DNA from 2 places in the Acuticoccus sp. MNP-M23 genome. Region 1 is predicted to be linked to the other one. Evidence: riboswitches for the same ligand, from Rfam matches in the RefSeq annotation. Region 1 holds a riboswitch; the other holds the start of a gene.
What was found. Region 1 has a riboswitch for cobalamin ahead of RDV64_RS04400 (CbtB domain-containing protein). Riboswitches for the same ligand answer to the same signal wherever they lie in the genome.
Positions count from the first base shown of each region.

Region 1 (3,399 bases):
CTGGGGGCAAGGCGGTGTGGCGGCTTTGCCTCAGGGCACGATCGGGGCTTCGGCGCCGACGGGTCGAGGTGCTTCGATACCGCGCGGGCGGCCTCTGACGTTGCCGTTTACGTGCGGGCATAGCCAAGCGGCTGAAAGGAACCATGGGCAAGAAGATCCTGCTGCTGGGGGGAACGGAGGAGGCCAGGGAACTGGCCGAGATGCTGGATGAGGCGGGCGCGAACTTTGTCGTCTCGCTGGCAGGCCGCACGGCCGCGTCCTATCCGGGCCCGATGCGGGTCGGCGGGTTTGGTGGTGTCGACGGTCTGGTCGACGCCATCGGCACGGATGGCTTCGAGGTTCTGGTGGATGCCACGCATCCGTTTGCCGCCCACATGAGCGTCAACGCCAAACGCGCCGCGAAACTTGCGAAAATCCCGTACTACCGGCTTGAGCGCCGGCCCTGGCGCCGCGCCAAGTCAGACCGATGGGTGGACGTGGACAGCCTGGAAACGGCGGCCGAACGGCTCGACAGTGGCTCGACCGTGTTTCTGGCGGTGGGGGCCGGCGGTCTCGCGCCGTTCCTGCCACGGCGCGATCTCAAGCTCATCGTGCGCTCCATCGAGGCGCCGAACCTCGGCAACCGGCGCGATATCGTGGTGATCCAGCAGCGCGGTCCGTTCGACATCGAGGACGAGAGGGCGCTCTGGGACCGCTACGGGTTCGATGCGCTGGTGACCAAGAATTCGGGCGGCGAGTCGGCCGGTGCCAAGCTGGTGGTCGCCCGCGAACGGCGGACGCTCGTCTACATGGTGCGCCGGCCGGGCCGGCAGCCATGGCCCAGCGCCCACGATGCCGAAAAGATGATGCGCAAACTGCGCCGCCATCTGCGTTGACCGCCGGATGCCGCCCGAATGGCGCCGGATGAGGAAACGCTGGTGCGTTGCGGCATGATGCCCTATTAAAGGGAGGCTTGGTGTTTCGTGCGGCCTCACCGCCTGCCGAAACCGAAGAGGGAATCCGGAGCCCGGCTTTTTTCGTGAAAGGAAAAGCCGATCAGCCGGAGCCGCTCCCGCGACTGTGTGCGGCGAGTGCTTTGCCATCTTGTGTCACTGGGATGCTCTTTGCAGGGCGGACCGGGAAGGCCGGTGGAGCATGACGACCCGCGAGCCAGGAGACCTGCCGGGCAAGTGCAACCGAACGCTGTCGGGATGACGGCGAAGGAGAAACGACCATGACCACCGAAACCATGACCACCCGCGCCACCGCCCCGATTTCCGGCAACCACACCGCCCGCCTTGCCACAAAGGACGTGCTGGCGCTGGCCGCTGCCGCCTTCATCGGCATCGCGACCATCTGGGTCACCGGCCATTCGCAGGCCTCGGTCCTGCACGACGCGGCGCACGACACGCGCCACGCCGCCGGCTTCCCCTGCCACTGAGCCGCCGGACCCAGTTAAAACCATGTTCTCGAAAATTCTGACAAGCGCCCTGTTCGCAGGAGCGCTCGCAGGGCTTGTGGCCGGCGTGCTGCAGCTCATCTTCGTCCAGCCGGTGCTGCTCCATGCCGAGCTTTATGAAACCGGCGCCCTTGTCCACTTCGGCGCCGAGGGGGCCAGCGGCACCGCCACTGTTGCCGGTGGCATCGACGTGCTGAGGGATGGCCTCAGCCTTCTGTTCAGCATGCTCGTCTACACTGGCTACGCGCTGGTTCTGCTGCCGCTGATGGCGGTTGCGGAGCGACGCGGCGTGGCGGTCACCGCGCGCCGCGGCATCGTCTGGGGCCTTGCGGGGTTCGCAGCCGTGCAGTTCGCGCCGGCCTTCTCGCTGGCGCCCGAAGTGCCGGGCGTTGCGGCGGCAGATGTCGTGCTGCGGCAAATCTGGTGGTGGGCCACCGTGATTTCCGCCGGCGCGGGGCTGTGGCTGATTGCGTTCAGCCGCAACTGGCTTGGCGTTGTGGGTGCGGTGGTGCTGCTTCTCGCACCGCACCTCATCGGTGCGCCGGAGCCGGACGGGTTCACCGGCCCGGTGCCCACCGAACTGGGCGCCACCTTTGCCGCCCGCGCGCTGGGCGTTGGCGCGATGGCGTGGGGGCTTCTCGGTCTGTTTGCCGCCGTGTTCTGGCGCAGCGAGCAGGCGGCGTCCGCGAAGGCGTCAACACTTCAGCCGCGCACCTGACAGAATCTTGCGGCGGGCGCAGCTTTGTCCGCCGCAATCTGCCGGCGACGAAGCAAGCCCATTGCGAGGACGGAACATGGCACGCGGACTGGCGCTTTTTGCGATCGGCCTGATTTTTGGCGGGGGCATCGGCTTTCTGGTGGCCGCCGGTAACGGCATCACGCTGGACGGGCACGACCATGGCGACCTATCCCACCACGGCGCGGCGGCGGGCGGTGGCGGTCATGACCATGGCCTCTTGAACCGCCCCGCCGGCAACGCGCCAGCCGTGACGATGACCGTCACCCCCGACACGGTGAGCGGCTACAACATTGCGCTTCAGACAACCGGTTTCCGCTTTGCGCCCGAAAATGCCGGCAAGCCGGACAAGCCCGGCGAGGGCCACGCGCACCTCTACGTCAACGGTGCCAAGGTCGCCCGCCTTTACGGACCATGGGTGCATGTGCCGGCACTCCCCGAAGGCCGGGTCCATCTGGAGGTGACGCTCAACGCCAACGATCACCGCACGCTGGCTGTGGATGGCCTGCCGATCCACGCCACCCGGATTTTGCACGCCGACTGAGCGCGTGGCCTAGCGGCGCACGAGAACCATCCGGGCCAGCGAGTTGTAGCGCTGCTTGAAGGCAAAGCGCGAGCGGCGAAGATAACGCTCGAAGAAGGTGTACTTCTCTTCGTCCCAAGTTTCGATCACATGGCTCTTCACCGCGCGCAGGCCCTTGATCCAGTCGGCAAGCGTCGCCGCATACTCGTCCGGATCGTTCTCCAGGTAGGCAAGGCGGAACGTGCCGTGTGAGGCTGCGACAATCTCCTCGATGAACGGAATGTCGGACTGCGGGAACACCGTTTGCGGAAGCAGCGCCTTGGACGTGTCGAAGTCCACATTGTCCCAGACGATGGTCTGGAGCGAGAAGCGCGCGCCGGGTGTGGTCATCGCCGCAATGCGCTCGAAGAAGATGCGGTAGACGTCGATCTTCTGCGCGCGTGTCATCTGCGGGCGGGCGAAGTGCTCGAACGCGCCGATGGACACCACGGCCTGAAACGGCACGCCGGCATCATAGGCAAACACGTCGCGCAGCTCCACGGACACACCGGCCGTGCCCTTGGCGGCAATGTGGTCGTGCTGGTCCTGGCTGAGCGTGAGGCCGATGGCGGTGGCGTTGGGGTCGCGCGCCACCTGCGCAGCCAGCACGGCACCCCAGCCGCATCCAACGTCCAGAAGCCGGCCGCCGGGCGGAAGGGCCGC
Region 1 is NZ_CP133480.1:921,895-925,293, reverse strand. It holds gene RDV64_RS04405 (cobalt-precorrin-6A reductase) at 144-875, shown strand; cobalamin riboswitch at 937-1,181, shown strand; gene RDV64_RS04400 (CbtB domain-containing protein) at 1,214-1,420, shown strand; gene RDV64_RS04395 (CbtA family protein) at 1,443-2,156, shown strand; gene RDV64_RS04390 (hypothetical protein) at 2,233-2,718, shown strand; gene RDV64_RS04385 (class I SAM-dependent methyltransferase) at 2,728-3,399, opposite strand, start outside.

Region 2 (3,399 bases), 750 kb from region 1:
GATCACCGGCGCTTTGACACGGGCGGCCATTTCCACCTGCGCCACATCCGGGTCGATGAAGAGCGAGACGCGGATCCCGGCGTCGGCAAGGCGGGCCACATAGTCCGGCAGGACGTTGCCGGCGGCAATGGCGTCGAGCCCGCCCTCGGTGGTGATCTCGGCGCGGTTCTCAGGCACCAGGCAGCAGGCGTGGGGGGAGATCTCGCGGGCGAGCGTCAGCATCTCCTCGGTGACCGCCATCTCGAAATTGAGCTTCAGCGGCACTTCGGCGCGCAGGCGGCTCATGTCCTCGTCGCGGATGTGGCGGCGGTCTTCGCGCAGGTGCGCGGTGATGCCGTCGGCGCCGTGTTCCATTGCGATCAGCGCGCCCCGCACCGGGTCCGGATTGTCGCCGCCGCGTGCGTTGCGGATGGTGGCGATGTGGTCGATGTTGACGCCGAGACGGGGGCTTTGCGGGGTCATTGTGTCTTTCCGAAGCGGCGCGCGGCGTGGTCCGCGGCGAGGTTGATGGCAGCAATCAGGCTGTCCGGCCGGGCGATGGCCTTGCCGGCGATGTCGAGCGCGGTGCCGTGGTCGGGCGAGGTGCGCACGAACGGCAGGCCGAGGGTGACGTTGACGCCCTCGTCGAACGCCAGCGTCTTGATCGGGATCAGCGCCTGATCGTGATACATGCACAGCGCGGCGTCGTAGGTGGCGCGGGCGCGGGCGTGGAACAGCGTGTCGGCTGACAGGGGTCCGAATGCGGCAATGCCGTCGGCCTGCAAGGTGGCGACGGCGGGGGCGATGATGTCGCGGTCCTCGGTGCCCATCTTGCCGTCTTCACCGGCGTGGGGGTTGAGGCCCGCCACCGCAATGCGCGGGCTCCCGATGCCGAAATCCTGCCGCAGCGCTCTAGCGACGATGCGGCCGGTCTCGATGATCTCGTCCGCCGTGAGGGCAGCGGGCACGGCCTTCAGCGCAATGTGGATGGTGACGGGAACGACGCGGAGGTCCGGCCCGGCAAGCATCATCACGGTGCGCGGGACGCCGCCCAGCTCAGCCAGAAATTCGGTGTGGCCGGGATGGCGGAAGCCGGCGTCGATCAGCACGGCCTTGTGGATCGGGTTGGTCACGACCGCGCCGGCCGCCCCCGACATGGCGAGCGAAACGGCGGTGCGGATGGATTCCAGCACGGCCGGCGCGGTGCCGCCCGACGGCGTGCCGAGCGCCAGCGGCACGGGTTCGGACAGCGGCAGGACGGGGAGCGCGCGGGCAAAGACCTCGGCGGCCTCGGCGGGACCGTTCACGGCCTCGACCGGCACGTTCAGCCCCAGCGTGGTGGCGAGCGCCCGGACCCGCGCCGGGTCGTCGATCAGAACGAAGGGCGGCAGGCGCCGGGTGGCCCAGGCGGCGAGGGTGATTTCGCCGCCGATGCCGGCGGGTTCGCCCATGGTGATGGCAAGTGGTGCGCTCATGGCGTTGCTTTCGCGCGAGGAAAGGGCGCTGGCAAGCCCGATTGCGGAATGACGGGCATGTCTGCCGCGCGGCCCGGCGCCGCGGTCCAGCTTGACACCCACGGGGCCATGACAGCAGATGGCCTCTGCCAACGGTGCCGGGGCGCGACGTGTTTGCGTGCGTGCCGGAGAAGGGAACGGGGTGCGGGCTTTCGCTCAACTCCCCGGCTGTGCCCGCAACTGTGAGCGGCGAGCTGACCGCCAACTGCCACTGATCCGCGCCCCCGGGCCGGAGCGGGAAGGCGGCGGACCAGCGTTCGAGCCGCGAGCCAGGAAACCTGCCGGAAGGCGCGCGAAACCAACCAACCTCCAGCGGGGACACTGGAGACGGAGGGAAGAATGACGTCATCAACGATGACGGCGACCGCCCCGTCCGCCACCATGGCGACGACGGACGCGGCGCCGCAGGACGAGCCGCATGGCGCGCCCTCACCCGTAACGCTGCTGGTCTGCACAAGCTGCCGCAATGCCGACGGCGCGGACAGCGACCCGCGCCCCGGTCAGCGCCTGCTTGCGGGCGTGGAGGCCGCCAACGACGGCGCCGCCACCGTGATCGGCCACGAGTGCCTCGGCAACTGCAAGCGCCGCCTGTCTGCCGCCTTTGTGGCGGAAGACGGCTGGACCTACGTTTTCGGCGACCTGGCCGAGGACAATGCCGCCGACCTGATCGAGGGCGCACGGCTTCTGGCCGAAGCGCGTGGCGGCGTGATGCCCTGGCGCGGCCGCCCGCAATGCCTGAAATCCGGTATGGTCTCCCGCGTCCCACCGCTCCCTTCAGCCACCGGAAAGGCCGTATCATGAGCCTCGACACACCCGCCCCGGCGGTTCCCACTGGCGTTCTGGCCGGTGCGCGGGCGCGCGTGCCCTGCACGGTCGTCACCGGCTTCCTCGGCTCGGGCAAGACGACGATCCTGCGCCACATCCTCGAAAATGCGGGCGGACGGCGGTTCGCGGTCATCGTCAACGAATTCGGCGACGTCGGCATAGACGGCGAAGTTCTGCGCGGCTGCGGGATCGACACCTGCCCGGAGGAGAACGTCGTCGAGCTGGCCAACGGCTGCATCTGCTGCACCGTGGCGGACGATTTCCAGCCTGCGCTGGACGCGATCCTGTCGCGCGAGCCGATGGTGGAGCACATCCTCATCGAGACGTCCGGCCTCGCACTCCCCAAGCCGCTGGTGCAGGCGTTCAACTGGCCCGCCATCCGCGCGCGGGTGACGGTGGACGGCGTGATCACGGTTGCCGACGCCGATGCGCTGGCCCGCGGCCTCGTCGCGCACGATCCCGCTGCGCTCGACGCCCAGCGCGCCGCCGATGAGACGCTCGACCATGACGACCCCATCGAGGAGGTGTTCGACGACCAGATCGCCTGCGCCGACCTCGTGATCCTGTCGAAGACCGACCTCGTCGACACTGCGGGCCTTGCCGCCGCGAAAGAGCGGCTCGGCGCGCATCTGGGCGCTTCGGTGAAGGTGGTGCCGTCCGAGAACGGGGCGATCAGCCCGGACATTCTCCTCGGCCTCGGCGCCGCGACGGAGGATGTGATCGAGAGCCGCTACAGCCACCACGACGGCGCGGACGACCACGAGCACGACGACTTCGACACCTTCATCGTCACGCTCCCCGCGGTGGAGAGCGCCGAGACGCTTGTCGCCCGCGTCGAGGCGGCGGGTGCACTGCCGGACGTTCTGCGCATCAAGGGCTTCGCCGAAGTGTCTGGCAAGCGGATGCGCCTTCTGGTGCAGGGGGTTGGCGCGCGCGTCACCTCCCACTTCGACCGGGCGTGGAGCGCGGATGAAACCCGTGCCACACGCCTCGTGGTGATCGGCCTCCACGACATCGACCGCGCCGCGGTCGAACGCGTCCTCCTGGGCTGATCGGGGCCGGGCCGGGTGCATATCGCCAA
Region 2 is NZ_CP133480.1:1,672,089-1,675,487, forward strand. It holds gene RDV64_RS07915 (pyridoxine 5'-phosphate synthase) at 1-462, opposite strand, end outside; gene pdxA (4-hydroxythreonine-4-phosphate dehydrogenase PdxA) at 459-1,454, opposite strand; cobalamin riboswitch at 1,625-1,773, shown strand; gene RDV64_RS07925 (DUF1636 family protein) at 1,833-2,294, shown strand; gene cobW (cobalamin biosynthesis protein CobW) at 2,291-3,370, shown strand; gene cobN (cobaltochelatase subunit CobN) at 3,386-3,399, shown strand, end outside.
Region 2: another riboswitch for cobalamin. It lies ahead of RDV64_RS07925 (DUF1636 family protein); the one in region 1 lies ahead of RDV64_RS04400 (CbtB domain-containing protein).